DNA from 2 places in the Cupriavidus sp. GW821-FHT02F09 genome. Region 1 is predicted to be linked to the other one. Evidence: predicted binding sites of a transcription regulator. Region 1 holds the regulator's gene; the other holds the start of a gene.
The links. Region 1 encodes NrdR, which represses ribonucleotide reductase genes. Its sites were predicted from a motif close to CACNANATNTNGTG; they were not measured.
Positions count from the first base shown of each region.

Region 2: the regulator NrdR is predicted to act here: its motif matches at 3,226-3,239, upstream of AC07XB_RS18595 (ribonucleoside-diphosphate reductase subunit alpha).

Region 1 is NZ_JBWKVH010000005.1:91,454-98,846, reverse strand. It holds gene tolA (cell envelope integrity protein TolA) at 1-158, opposite strand, end outside; gene tolR (protein TolR) at 174-611, opposite strand; gene tolQ (protein TolQ) at 654-1,337, opposite strand; gene ybgC (tol-pal system-associated acyl-CoA thioesterase) at 1,334-1,738, opposite strand; ZMP/ZTP riboswitch at 1,900-2,002, shown strand; gene glyA (serine hydroxymethyltransferase) at 2,125-3,372, shown strand; gene nrdR (transcriptional regulator NrdR) at 3,531-3,998, shown strand; gene AC07XB_RS07845 (GspH/FimT family pseudopilin) at 4,127-4,810, shown strand; gene pilV (type IV pilus modification protein PilV) at 4,839-5,351, shown strand; gene AC07XB_RS07835 (PilW family protein) at 5,348-6,169, shown strand; gene AC07XB_RS07830 (pilus assembly PilX family protein) at 6,240-6,746, shown strand; gene AC07XB_RS07825 (pilus assembly protein) at 6,788-7,393, shown strand, end outside.
Region 2 is NZ_JBWKVH010000015.1:78,140-85,532, forward strand. It holds gene AC07XB_RS18580 (sensor histidine kinase) at 1-567, shown strand, start outside; gene AC07XB_RS18585 (sigma-54-dependent transcriptional regulator) at 655-2,337, shown strand; gene ampD (1,6-anhydro-N-acetylmuramyl-L-alanine amidase AmpD) at 2,330-2,950, shown strand; gene AC07XB_RS18595 (ribonucleoside-diphosphate reductase subunit alpha) at 3,453-6,395, shown strand; gene AC07XB_RS18600 (ribonucleotide-diphosphate reductase subunit beta) at 6,494-7,393, shown strand, end outside.

The sequences.
Region 1 (7,393 bases):
CAGAGCTCGGCTTCGGCGCCCACCGGGGTGCTGCTCTGCCAGTGCACGCCGAAATACAGCACGATGCCCAGCAACAGGTGCATGAAAACCGCGAGCAGGAAGGAACGCAGGGTTCCCCGCTCCGGGGCCGGCTGATAAGGATAGGCGGCGGTTTTCATCGCGTGGGGCGGTGCTTACTTGGGCTTGACCATCAGGCCGACGCGCTTCACGCCGTCGGCCTTGAGCACTGACATGACGTCCAGCACGGCCTCGTACTTGACCGAGCGGTCGGCGGCGATCACCACCGGCTGATCGGGATTCTCGTTCTGGCGCTGATGCACGAAGTCGATCAGGCCCTGCTTGTCGAGCTTGCGCTCAAAGCTGTTGCCGGCGTTATCCTTGCCGCGCGCGGTCAGTGCGCCGTCCTCATGCACGGTCACGACAATGGGGGGGGCCTTTTGCTGCTGGGTGGCGTTGGCCACGCTGGGCAGGTCAACCACGGCGGGATTCACGATCGGTGCCGCCACCATGAAAATGACGAGCAGCACCAGCATCACGTCAATGTAAGGCACGACGTTGATGTCGGCACTGGCCCGGCGGCGCGAGCCGCCACGGCGCTGTATCGCTGCCATTGCTGGTTCTCCTTGACCGAAGACGTTGGTGGCTTCGGCGCTTTAGCGGGTCTGCCGTTGCAGGATGTTCAGGAACTCTTCCATGAAGCTCTCGAAGCGGATGGCTAGGCGATCCACTTCGGTGGCGTAGCGGTTGTAGGCAATGACCGCCGGAATCGCCGCGAACAGGCCGATAGCGGTGGCGACCAGCGCCTCCGCAATGCCGGGCGCCACGGCCGCAAGCGTTGCCTGCTGCACATTTGACAAGCCGCGGAAGGCGTTCATGATCCCCCATACGGTGCCGAACAAGCCGATGTACGGGCTGACCGAACCTACCGACGCCAGAAACGGAAGATGCGACTCCATCACATCCATCTCACGCTGATAGGCCGCGCGCATCGCACGCCGTGCGGCATCGAGCAGCGCGCCGGCGTCATTGTTGCGCTCGCGCGCCTTCAGGTACTCGCCCATGCCGGACTCAAAGATCCGTTCCAGCGCGCCTGTGTTGTGACGATTGTTGGCTGCGCTCTGGTACAGGGCCTGCAGGTCGCCGCCGGCCCAGAAGTCGCGCTCGAACCCCTCGGTCTGGGTCCGCGCGGCGCGCAGGGAGAAATGCTTGCGGAAAATATATGTCCACGAGAACAGGGACATCACCAGCAGCAGGGCCATGACGGCCTGTGCCAGCACACTGGCGTGCAGCACCAGCGAAATGATCGACAGGTCTTGCGTGACGGTCACGGGATTCATCGAGCGGTCTTGATGGTTGCAAGGACGGGAGCGGGAATGGGAGTCGGGCGAAATGTGCTACGATCAACACACCCAACCCGGATGGCGCCAGTAGCCAGCAATTGCTCACCACGCCAAGCTTCTTGGGCGAATTGGACCGACGCCGGGCCAACCCGTTCAATCTGTGTCCGGATCTCAAGCAAGTCGTCCAGACGGGCGGGGGCATTGTAGTCCACCGCCGTGCTTCTGACGATGAAGACGACGCCCGACTCATCGGCCAGCGCTTGCTGTTCGATGCCAAGCGAGCGCAGCCACTCGGTACGGGCGCGCTCGAAGAACTTGAGGTAATTGGCGTAGAACACTACGCCGCCCGCGTCGGTGTCTTCCCAGTACACCCGCAAGGCCCACACATTGTTGCTCATGGCCGCGATTGTAACGGCAGCCAGCCCGACCCGGTGTAAACCCTTGCCCGACATTACAACAATTACATTACCTGACGGACAAGGCATTGACTTTCGGTCTTTGGCCCCGCAGCACCGTCTTGCAGCGGGCCAGCGCCTCGCGTTAAACTGCCGCCAACCATTCCATCTTGCGCGACTGGCGAAGTCAGTGGGCACTACCACGAGGAAGCGCAAAGTTCTCTGGCGCGATGTTTCAAGCGCCTGCCGCTCGCCTGGGCAGCGAATGGGAAGCAGGGTGCGCCCTGCGCCGGATAGCTAACGCGTCCAGCGCCGGTCGCCTGTGCCTTCCCCGCGCGCCCTACCCCGAAGCCATTCGGAATTCCCCTTTTTTCAGACGAGTTTTCGCCATGTTCGAACGCAGCCGCTATACGATCGACCAGATCGACCCCGAGCTTTTTGCCGCCATCCAGAAGGAAGACCAGCGCCAGGAAGAGCACATCGAGCTGATCGCCTCGGAAAACTACACCTCGCCGGCCGTGATGGCCGCGCAAGGCTCGCAACTGACCAACAAGTACGCCGAAGGCTATCCCGGCAAGCGCTACTACGGTGGCTGCGAGTACGTCGACGTCGTGGAGCAGCTGGCCATCGACCGCGTCAAGCAACTGTTCGGCGCCGAAGCCGCCAACGTGCAGCCCAATTCCGGCTCGCAGGCCAACCAGGGCGTGTTCTTCGCCGCCCTGAAGCCGGGTGACACCATCATGGGCATGAGCCTGGCCGAAGGCGGCCACCTGACCCACGGCATGGCGCTCAACATGAGCGGCAAATGGTTCAACGTGGTCAGCTACGGCCTGGACGCCAACGAAGACATCGACTACGACGCACTGGAAAAGCTGGCGCAGGAAAAGAAGCCCAAGCTGATCATCGCCGGCGCCTCGGCCTTCGCCCTGCGCATCGACTTCGAACGCATCTCCAAGGTAGCCAAGTCCATCGGCGCCCTGTTCATGGTCGACATGGCCCACTACGCCGGCCTGATCGCCGCCGGCGAGTACCCCAACCCGGTGCCGCACGCCGACTTCGTCACCACCACCACCCACAAGAGCCTGCGCGGCCCGCGCGGTGGCGTGATCCTGATGAAGGCCGAGCATGAGAAGGCCATCAACTCGGCCATCTTCCCCGGCATCCAGGGCGGCCCCCTGATGCACGTGATCGCCGGCAAGGCAGTCGCGTTCAAGGAAGCCCTGTCGCCCGAGTTCAAGACCTACCAGCAGCAAGTGGTCAAGAACGCCCGCGTGTTGGCCGAAACCCTGATCGAGCGCGGCCTGCGCATCGTCTCCGGCCGCACCGAAAGCCACGTCATGCTGGTCGACCTGCGCGCGATGCAGATCACCGGCAAGGAAGCCGAAAAGGTCCTGGGCGAAGCACACATCACCGTCAACAAGAACGCCATCCCCAACGACCCGGAAAAGCCGTTCGTCACCTCGGGCATCCGCCTGGGCTCGCCGGCAATGACCACCCGCGGCTTCAAGGAAGAAGAAGCCCGCCTGGTGGCCAACCTCGTCGCCGACGTGCTGGAAAACCCGCACGACCTGGCCAACATCGCGCGCGTGCGCGAGCAAGTGGCAGCCCTGACCAAGCGTTTCCCGGTCTACGGCTAAAGCCCAGCGCCACCCGCCACGCGCGGGTGGCCGGCAGCCCCGCCGCGGCGCGCGCCGCGCCTGCGGCGGGCCTTGCCAACCCAGCCCGGCGCGACACAGAATGACAAAACGCTGCCTGCGCGGCACGCGCCCCGGCTCATACTTCGAGGTGGTCAGGCATGAAATGCCCTTTTTGCGCTCACTCCAACACCCAGGTCCTGGACACGCGCATGTCGGAAGAAGGCGATACGGTGCGCCGCCGCCGCCGCTGTGAATCCTGCGACCGCCGCTTCACCACCTATGAGCGGATCGAGCTGTTCTTCCCCGCCATCGTCAAGAAAAACGGCTCCCGCGCGGACTATACCCGCGACAAGCTGAAAGACTCGATGCGCCTCGCCCTGCGCAAGCGCCCGGTCTCGGCCGAAGCCATCGACGCCTCCATCACCCGCATCGAAGAGAAACTGCTCGCCCTCGGCGAGAAGGAAATCCCCAGCAGCCAGGTCGGGGAACTGGTCATGCGCGAGCTGCGCCGGTTGGACAAAATTGCTTATATCCGGTTTGCTTCGGTGTATCGGAGTTTTGAGGATGTGTCGGAATTCCGCGACATGCTGGATGAGTTTTCGGCGTCTACCCCACGGAAGGGGTAGCAGACTTCCAAGGAAAGTTGTTTAATCTGCACTACCTTCCTATATAAAAACGGAAGGTACGGTGGACTCGCCCGGAGAGGCGAAATACGCCAACAAGAAAAAAAACAGTTTTCGGACGGGAGTCGAACATGGGTCAGCCTTCCTGCCTTGCGGCAGCGGGCTTGGTTGCACTTGTGCGCACCAGGCTATCGTGGGCACCGGGGAAAGCGCTGCGCAGTGCATGGGCAGCGTTGGCCGATTCACGCCCCTACGCCCTCCGGCGCGCTGCCAACCTCTCCCCCCTCCCCTCTGCGCTACGCGCCACTCGGCAAGCCGGCTTCACTCTCATCGAGCTGATGGTGGCGCTTTCGGTTCTCGCCATCCTGGCGGCAGCAGCAGTTCCGAACTTCAGCGCCTTCATCCATCGCAGCAGGATGACGACGGAATCATCCAATCTGATCAGCGACGTGGAGATCGCCCGTAGCGAAGCAGCACGTCGCAATACAACAATCACCGTCTGCCCCACCGCCGACGGCACCAACTGCACCCGTGACTGGGCCCAGCGCCGCGTGGTCTTTGTCGACAGCAATGGCGACAACATCATTAGCAACGGCGAAGAGGTAATCCGCAAAAGCGATCCGCCTGCCAGTTCCATGGTCATCGTGGCCAGTAGCTTGAGCACCGGCGCCACCAGCATCCGTTTGCGCTCCTGGGGCGCGCCAGATTCGCTTGGCTCCTGGCAGTTCTGCGAGAAGTCATCGACCAGCGCCGGCCAACGCATCTCGCTCACGGGCAGCGGCAAGCCCACCTCGCAGCAAGTCGCTTGCCCTTGATGCCATGAAGATAACGCATCCAAAACGCATGCTCAGCCGGCGTCACCCCGCTTCCGGCTTCACGCTCATCGAAGCCCTGGTGACGATCGTGGTGCTGTCATTCGGCGTGCTAGCACTGGCCACCCTGCAGTTGCGCACACTCGTCGATGGCCGTACCGCCTCCATGCGCAACATCGCTACCGTGCTGGCCTACAACCTTGCTGACCAGATACGCAGCAACGCGGCCGCGATGACCGCGGGTGCCTACAACCAGCCCGTCGGCCTGACCACGGTCGCCTGCTTCACTACCGCAGGGTGCACGCCAGCCCAGATGGCCGCAAGCAGCTACAAAGCCTGGCTCGACGACACGGCGACCGCGTTGCCCGGCGGCCTCGGCACCGTCTGCATCGACAGCACGCCGGACGACGGCACGCCGGCCAATCCACAGTGCGACAACGCAAGCGGTGCCCCCTACGCGATCAAGATCTGGTGGCAGGAAGATAAGGTGCCGACTAACCAGGATCCGGTCTATCAACGTTTTGTCACGGCGTTCGTACCATGAGAAAGGCAGGCCGCAAACTGGCGCGCCGCGCGCGCGGTTTTACGCTCGTCGAGTTGATGGTCGGCTTGGTCATCAGCATGCTGCTGCTGATCGTGATCTCGTCCTTCTACCTGTCGCAGCGGGCGTCCTACGGCACGCAGACGGACCTGGCCGGCATCCAGGAAAACGCGCGCGCGATTGCTCAATTGCTCCAGCGCGACGTGCGCCAGGCCGGCTACAACGACTTCCCGGCAGACACCACCTTTGCCAACGCCAACACCATCGACGCGACCAACGACACCGGCACTAACACAAGCGACACGCTGACGTTCCGTTATTTCGGTTCGGACGCGCTGGCCGCCGGCGCGTCCGTGCCGACGCCAAACCCTGACGGCACCATCGTCGACTGCACCGGCAAAGGTGTCAGCAATATCGTGCTGCAGGCGGAAACCTTCTCGATCGCCAGCGATGCATCTGGCATGCCGTGGCTACAGTGCACCGCGAATGGCACCACCACCCCCCTATTCCCCGGCGTGGAGCGCTTCCAGGTACTGCTGGGCGAGGACACCGATGGCGACCAGGCGATCAATCGTTATGTACCGCCGGGTGTCGCCGTCATGGCCAATGTCCGGGCGATGATGGTTTCTGTGGTGCTGGTCGGTGACAGCCTGACCAACCCCGCGCCGCTCTCAACCACATTGAATCACTTCGGCACAGCCTATGCGCCCGCCAACGTGGCACCCGCCAGCGATGCAGGCAGCGTCGTGCAACTGCCTGTGGACGGGCGCCTGCGCAAGCATTTCACGTTCTATATCGCAGTACGCAACCGCTTGAACTAGGCCAGAGATGAACAACCGACCCGAGCGTCCCATGACCTGCCGCGGCGCCCCAGTGCGCACGCAACGCGGCATGTCACTGATCGTGGTGCTCCTGTTTCTCGTGATCCTGACGATGCTGGGATTGTCTGCCAGCCTGACCAGCCTTTCCGGCGAACGCATGGCGCGAAACTCCCGCGACCAGAACATCGCCCTGCAGGCGGCGGAAGCGGCTTTGCGGGATGCGCGCACCGATATCAGCATGACGCGCGCCCTGAGCGGCCGCACCGGCGCGTCGGACACCTGCGATGTCGCCAGCTTCAAGGGCTTCTGCATACCGGCCACCTCGGGACAACCGGTATGGGAACGCTACATCGAAGATGGCGCGCGCTCCGTCACCCTCGGCGAAATGACCCAGCAGGCAGCGTTGACCGCCGGGAATGTGTCAAAGCAACCGCGCTACATCATCGAATCCCTTCCGGACATCGCCGACGGCAGCCTGCGCTCCGGCGCCACCCGCTATGTCTTCCGCGTAACCGCCATTGGTTACGGAGCCAATCCGAACACCAAGGTCCTGGTGCAGGAAGTCGTCCGGTTCTGAGCCGTTCTGCGCAACCAGCCTAAACATTCGTCGAGCGCACCATGACCCAGCAAGCCCGTTTCCGCCCCGTCACCGGCCTCCAGTTGTTGCTGGCCATCGCGTCCGCCATCCTGGCCGTCGCATCGGCATGCGCCACGCAGCTGAACTTGGCAAAGCGCCCCCTTTATGCGGGCGGCAATGTGCCGCCCATGGTGATGATCGACCTGTCCAAGGACCATACACTGCATCAGAAGGCCTACAACGACTACACCGACCTGAATGGTGACGGCGTGCTCGACACGACCTATACCAACAGCATCGACTACGCCGGCTACTTTGATTCGTACAAGTGCTACACCTACGATGGCAGCACCCAGCATGCCTTCGTGCCGTCAGCCGTCACTACCGACAAGTACTGCAACGGCTCCGCCTGGAGCGGCAACTTCCTGAACTGGGCGAGCATGAGCCGCATTGACGAAGTGCGCAAGATCTTGTACGGCGGCTTCCGCTCCACAGATACCGCGACCACCACCGTGCTGGAACGTGCCTTCCTGCCGATGGACGCGCACGCATGGGCCAAGTTCTACAACGGATCCGATGTCAGCAAACTGGTTCCGCTGACGGTGGAAGCGACCGGGCCCACATTGACGTCGAGCACCACGGTCACC
Region 2 (7,393 bases), on a different contig from region 1:
GTGGACCTGAACCAGGCGCTGCCGGAGATTGTCGGCCGCTGGCGGCTGGAGATGCGCGCCCGCTCCGCCGACCACGACCCGGTCGGCGCGCGGCGCGTGCCGCGTCCGGCCGAGATCAACGCCAATGCCATCCGGCTCACGGTGGACGTGGCGCGCCCGGTCATCTTCGATGCCTCCCAGTTGCAACAGGTGCTTGGCAACCTGCTCGACAATGCCTGGCGCTATTGCAGCCGCCTGCCCGGGGCGATCCGCCTGCTGGCCCATGCGCTGGACCAGCACCATGCCGAGCTGATCGTCTGGAACGATGGCGTCGAGGTGTCGCGCGAGCACCAGCGCACCTTGTTCGAGCCCTTCTTTACCAGCAACGCCCAGGGCACCGGCCTCGGATTGTTCATGGCACGCGAGCTTTGCGGCGCCAACGACGCCCAGGTGCGCTATGGCACGATTTCGATCGATGCGCTGCTGGCGCAGACCGGCATGCTGGCGCCCGCCGCACGCGATACACTGCCGGCCAAGGCTTTTGTCCTGACCTTGCGCATCGAAGCGCCGGACAGCGCGGGTGGCTGAGCCGCGCTGGTTTGACCGGCCACGCGGCCAGTCTCTCGTCGTTTAGCCGCCCCGATTTCACTTCGCCAGATCGCCAGACGCAGACCCATGCCAATCAAGACGCCAGGCCCCGACCCGATTCTCGTCATCGACGACGAGGCCGACCTGCGAGAACTGCTCGATATCTCGATCCGCCGCATGGGCCACGATGTCGTGCTGGCCGGCTCGCTGGCCGAGGCGCGCCAGCAGCTCGCCGCGCGCCGCTATAGCCTGGTGCTGACCGACATGCGGCTGGGCGACGGGCTGGGCATCGATATCGTGCGCCAGCTATCGAGCGCGCCGGAGCGGGTGCCGGTGGCCGTGATCACCGCCTACGGCAGCGCGGACAACGCCGTGGAGGCGCTCAAGGCGGGCGCCTTCGACTACATCGCCAAGCCGGTCTCGCTGGACCAGCTGCGCAGCTTGATCCTGAATGCGCTGGGGCGCCAGCAGCGTGATGGCGCCGAGGGTGTGGAGGGCGGTGACGGCGGCAGCGGGGCGCACGAAACCGTGGACCGCGCCGTCAACCTGCTGCCCGGCCATTCTCCGGCCATGCATGAGGTGCGGCGCTCGCTCTCGCGGCTGGCGCGCAGCATGGCGCCGATCGTCATCAGCGGCGAGTCCGGCAGTGGCAAGGAGCGCGCGGCGCGTGCCATCCACGCAGTCAGCGCGCGCGCGGCGCATCCCTTTATCGCGGTCAATTGCGGCGCCATCCCCGAGACCCTGATGGAGTCGGAGTTCTTTGGCCATGTGAAAGGCGCCTTCACCGGGGCCGACGCCGAGCGCGGCGGCTTTTTCCAGGCTGCCAATGGCGGCACGCTGCTGCTCGACGAGGTGGCGGACCTGCCGCTGGCGATGCAGGTCAAGCTGCTACGCGTGCTGCAGGAACGGCGCGTGCGCAAGATCGGCGCGAGCCGCGAGGAGAGCGTGGACGTGCGGGTGCTGTGTGCCAGCCACAAGGATCTTTCCGCGATGGTCGCCTCCGGCCAGTTCCGCCAGGACCTGTTCTACCGCCTCAACGTGCTGGCGCTGCGCATGCCCACGCTGCGCGAGCGGCGCGAGGATATCCCGGTGCTGGCCAGCGCCATCCTGGAACACCTGGCGGTGCGCTATGGCGATCCCCATCCCAAGCGGCTGGCGGTGGCCGCGCTGCAGCGGCTGTCCGACTATGCGTTCCCGGGCAATGTACGCGAGCTGGAGAACCTGCTCGAGCGCGCCTATGCCTTCGCCGAGGGCAATACCATCGAGGTGGACGACCTGGGCCAGTTGGACGCGGGCATGGGCCATACGGCCATGCCACGCCCGCCCGCGCCGCACGCCTACCTGGCTTCGGCGGCTGCGCCGGCTGGCGCGCCGGCGGCGTCCGGCTTGCGGCCCGACACCATGCAGGAGCTTGCGTACGATGCGCGGGCCGACTCCCGGGGCGGCGCGCAGCCCGATCTGTTTGCGCAACCTGCGGCGTCTCGCGCCGCGGAGGCGGCCGCAGACGCTTGCCGTGCCACCTTCCCGATCGACCTGCCCGGCCGGCTCGAAGCGCTCGAGCGCGACCTGATCCTACAGGCGCTGCAGCAGACCGGCTTCAACCGGACAGCCGCCGCGCCGCTGCTGGGCCTGAGCTTTCGCCAGCTGCGCTACCGCATCCAGCAGCTTGGCATCCGCGAGGGCCGCGACGACCCGGCCGACGGTGCCGCCGAAACCAGAGAAGCGCTGCGCGACGGGCTGTTGGCGGCGGATGGAGATCGCGATGCCTGACCACGACCCGGCCGCCAAGTTCGCGCCCAACTCGCCATTCGTCCCCGACCCGGCGGGCTGGGTGCCCGCCGCGCGCCACGTGCCGTCCCCCAATTTCGACGCCCGGCCCGCGCACACGCCGGTGGACCTGGTGGTGATCCACAACATCAGCCTGCCGCCCGGGCAGTTCGGCAGCGGCGATATCGAAGCCTTTTTCCTGAACCGTCTCGACCCGTCCCGCCATCCGTTTTTCGAGACGATCCATCAAGTGCGGGTGTCGGCGCATTTTTTGGTGACGCGAGGGGGCGAGCTGGTCCAGTTCGTGTCTTGCCTGGACCGCGCCTGGCACGCAGGCCAGTCCGAATTCTTCGGCCGGCCCCGTTGCAACGACTTCTCCATCGGCATCGAGGTCGAAGGCAGCGACGACCAGCCGTTCACGTTGGCCCAATACCACACCACCGCAGCGCTGGTGCGTGCCCTGCTAGGCGCTTATCCGGTGCGGGCCGTGGCGGGGCATAGCGATATCGCGCCAGGACGCAAGACGGATCCGGGACCACATTTCGACTGGGCGGGTTTTGCCGCCGCAGCCGGCGTGGCGCCCGCACAACTGCCTTACCGCAAAGAACAGCCCTGAGGCAAGGGCTGCAAGCGAGGTCTAGGGGATAGCCGCAATCTGGGGAAAACCCTGATAAAGTCCGCGCCTATCGAAGAGGTCAGGTCAATCAAAAAAATTTCGCGTCACGGTGCGGTAACGAACCGTCGGGCGGATTCCCTTGCGTCTCTTGGGCTAGCGGGTATGGCGCAGCGCCGCATGCCATGCCGGTACTGGAATTCGCGCCAAAAAGGCGCTTGTCAAGACTGGTGAATCCGCCCCGTTTCACTATACTTAGTCCAGTTTTTCGCATCGACCACTAGATCTAGTGGTGCTTTCGGGGAGCCGGCCTAGGTGTGCAGTTACCGCCGCAGCAATGACTGCGGTCCACCGAAGGGCCGGCGCATCACAAGAGTTCCAGCAGAATCCAGCAATAGCAGCGCGCCCTCCCGGGTAAGACCGGCCGGCGTGTCAGAGCCTTTTTGCGCATTTTGCCCGGGACTCTTTGTCACTCATAAAACACGGGTCAGAACAGGAGTTCCTCATGCAGACAGCCCAGAACGAACTTTCCACCGGCGCCGCCGCCGCCGGTGCAGCAGCGAACGCGCAGTCGAGCCCCGCTACTGCCGCCGCTGGCAGCTACCAGGACTACAAGATCATCCGACGTAACGGCGCCGTCGTGGCGTTCGAGCCGAGCAAGATCTCGGTAGCGGTGACCAAGGCCTTTCTCGCCGTCAACGGCGGGCAGGGCGCCGCTTCGGCGCGCGTGCGCGAAGTGGTCGAGCAAGTGACCCAGAACGTGGTCCGCGCGCTGCTGCGCAGCCGCCCTAACGGCGGCACCTTCCATATCGAAGACGTGCAGGATCACGTCGAGCTTGCGCTGATGCGCTCGGGCGAGCATGAAGTGGCCCGCGCCTACGTGCTGTACCGCGAAAAGCGCACCCAGGAACGCGCCCAGGCAAACGCCCAGGCGGTGGCCCGCGTGCAGGAAGGCGGCGCCACGTTCAACGTGACCGATGCGGGCGTGGCCCGCGTGCTGGACCTGGGCGCGCTGCATGGCCTGATCGACAACGCCTGCTCGGGCCTTGGCGATGCCGTCAGCGCCGAGCCGATCCTCAAGGAAACGCTGAAGAACCTGTACGACGGCGTGCCGATGACCCAGGTCTACGACTCCGCCATCCTGGCCGCGCGTACCCTGATCGAGAAGGACCCGGCCTACAGCCAGGTCACCGCGCGTATCCTGCTGCACACCATCCGCAAGGAAATCCTGGGCGCCGAAGTGACCCAGACCGAGATGGTGTCGCGCTACGCCGACTACTTCCCCAAGTTCATCGCGCGCGGCATCGAAGCCGAGCTGCTGGACGAGAAGCTGGCCACCTATGACCTGGCCCGCCTGGGCGCGGCGCTGGACGCCCAGCGCGACTTCCAGTTCAACTACCTGGGCCTGCAGACCCTGTACGACCGCTACTTCCTGCACATCGACGAGACCCGCATTGAAATGCCGCAGGCATTCTTCATGCGCGTGGCGATGGGCCTGGCGCTGGGCGAGAAGGACCGCGAAGCCCGTGCCATCGAGTTCTACCAGCTGCTGTCGTCGTTCGACTTCATGTCGTCCACGCCGACCCTGTTCAACTCGGGCACCCGCCGCTCGCAGCTGTCGTCGTGCTACCTGACCACCGTGTCGGACGACCTGGAAGGCATCTACGAGGCGCTGAAGGAAAACGCGCTGCTGTCGAAGTTCGCCGGCGGTCTCGGCAACGACTGGACCAATGTGCGCGCCCTCGGCTCGCACATCAAGGGCACCAACGGCAAGTCGCAAGGCGTGGTGCCGTTCCTGAAGGTGGTGAACGACACCGCCGTGGCGGTCAACCAGGGCGGCAAGCGCAAGGGCGCGGTCTGCGCCTACCTGGAAACCTGGCACCTGGACATCGAGGAATTCCTCGAGCTGCGCAAGAATACCGGCGACGATCGCCGCCGCACCCACGACATGAACACGGCGAACTGGATTCCCGACCTGTTCATGAAGCGCGTGATGGAAGCCGGCGAATGGACCCTGTTCTCGCCCGCCACCTGCCCGGACCTGCATGACCTGGTCGGCAAGGCATTCGAAGAAGCCTACCTGGGCTACGAAGCCAAGGCCGCCCGCGGCGAGCTCAAGCTGTTCAAGAAGATCCCCGCCCTGCAGCTGTGGCGCAAGATGCTGGGCATGCTGTTCGAGACCGGCCATCCCTGGATCACCTTCAAGGATCCGTGCAACATCCGCAGCCCGCAGCAGCACGTGGGCGTGGTGCACAGCTCCAACCTGTGCACGGAAATCACGCTCAACACCAACGACAGCGAGATCGCCGTTTGCAACCTGGGTTCGGTGAACCTGGTCGCCCACCTGAAGCAACAGGCCGACGGCACCCAGGTGCTCGATCACGCCAAGCTCGAGAAGACCATCCGCACCGCGATGCGCATGCTCGACAACGTGATCGACATCAACTACTACGCGGTCGAGAAGGCACGCAACTCCAACCTGCGCCATCGCCCGGTCGGCATGGGCATCATGGGCTTCCAGGACTGCCTGCACATGCTGCGCCTGCCGTACGCCAGCGACGCCGCGGTGCAGTTCGCCGATACCTCGATGGAAGCGGTGTGCTACTACGCCTACCGCGCCTCCAGCGAGCTGGCGGAAGAACGCGGGCGCTACAGCACCTATGAAGGCTCGCTGTGGGATCGTGGCATCCTGCCGCAGGACTCGCTCAAGCTGCTGGCCGAAGAACGCGGCGGCTACCTGGAGGTGGATCACTCCTCGACCATGGACTGGGACAGCCTGCGCGCGCGCATCAAGCAGCACGGCATGCGCAACTCGAACTGCATCGCGATCGCGCCGACGGCAACGATCTCGAACATCATCGGCGTGTCGGCCTGCATCGAACCGACCTTCCAGAACCTGTACGTCAAGTCCAACCTGTCGGGCGAATTCACGGTGGTCAATGACTACCTGGTGCGCGACCTGAAGGCACGCGGCCTGTGGGATGAAGTGATGGTCGCCGACCTGAAGTACTTCGACGGCAAGCTGGCGCGCATCGACCGCATTCCGCAAGACCTGCGCGACATCTACGCGACGGCCTTCGAAGTCGAGCCGAGCTGGCTGGTGGAAGCCGCCAGCCGCCGCCAGAAGTGGATCGACCAGGCCCAGTCGCTCAACATCTACATGGCCGGCGCCTCGGGCAAGAAGCTGGACGACACCTACAAGCTGGCCTGGCTGCGCGGCCTGAAGACCACGTACTACCTGCGCACGATGGCAGCCACCCACGTGGAGAAGTCCACCGTGTCGCGCGGCTCGCTCAACGCCGTGTCGTCGGGTAGCGACGGCGGCATCAGCGCCGCCGGCATCGACCAGGCCGCCGCCTCCGCGCCGGCCATGCCGGAAGCCGAAGGCGCGGTCTGCACGATGCGCCCGGGCGACGCCGGTTTCGACGAGTGCGAAGCCTGCCAGTAAGTCGCCTGCCAGTAAGTCATTACCTGCCCTGATCCTCGCCGCGCCGCTTGCGCGGCGAGGACGGCGGCAAACCAAAGCATTCCACGGAGAACCACACCATGCTGAGCTGGGACGACGACGTTCAAGCCACCCCGCAGGCTGCCCCGCAGCCCGCGCCGAATCCCACCGCCACGCCTGCTGCCGCACGCTCTGTCGACCAGCACGGCGTGCTGCCGCCGGCCGCCACGCAGCCGGCAGGCACGGGTATCCTCGGCAACCTGCCGGCGTCCGACGCGCCGACGGACCGCCGCGTGAACGCCGCCGACAAGCGCGTCATCAATGGCTCGACCGACGTCAACCAGCTGGTGCCGTTCAAGTACAAGTGGGCCTGGGAAAAATACCTGGCCGGCTGCGCCAACCACTGGATGCCGCAGGAAATCAACATGTCGCGCGACATCGCGCTGTGGAAGGACCCGAACGGCCTGACCGAAGACGAGCGCCGCGTGATCAAGCGCAACCTCGGCTTCTTCGTGACCGCCGACTCGCTGGCCGCCAACAACATCGTGCTGGGCACCTACCGCCAGATCACCGCGCCGGAATGCCGCCAGTACCTGCTGCGCCAGGCTTTCGAAGAAGCGATCCACACGCACGCCTACCAGTACATCGTGGAGTCGCTCGGCCTCAATGAAGCCGAGATCTTCAATGCGTACCACGAAGTGCAGTCGATCCGCGACAAGGATGAGTTCCTGATCCCGTTCATCGACACGCTGACCGACCCGGCCTTCAAGACCGGCACGCCGGAGAACGACCAGAAGCTGCTCAAGTCGCTGATCGTGTTCGCCTGCATCATGGAAGGCCTGTTCTTCTACGTGGGCTTCACGCAGATCCTGGCCATGGGCCGCCAGAACAAGATGACCGGCGCCGCCGAGCAGTACCAGTACATCCTGCGCGACGAGTCCCTGCACTGCAATTTCGGCATCGACCTGATCAACCAGATCAAGCTCGAGAATCCGCACCTG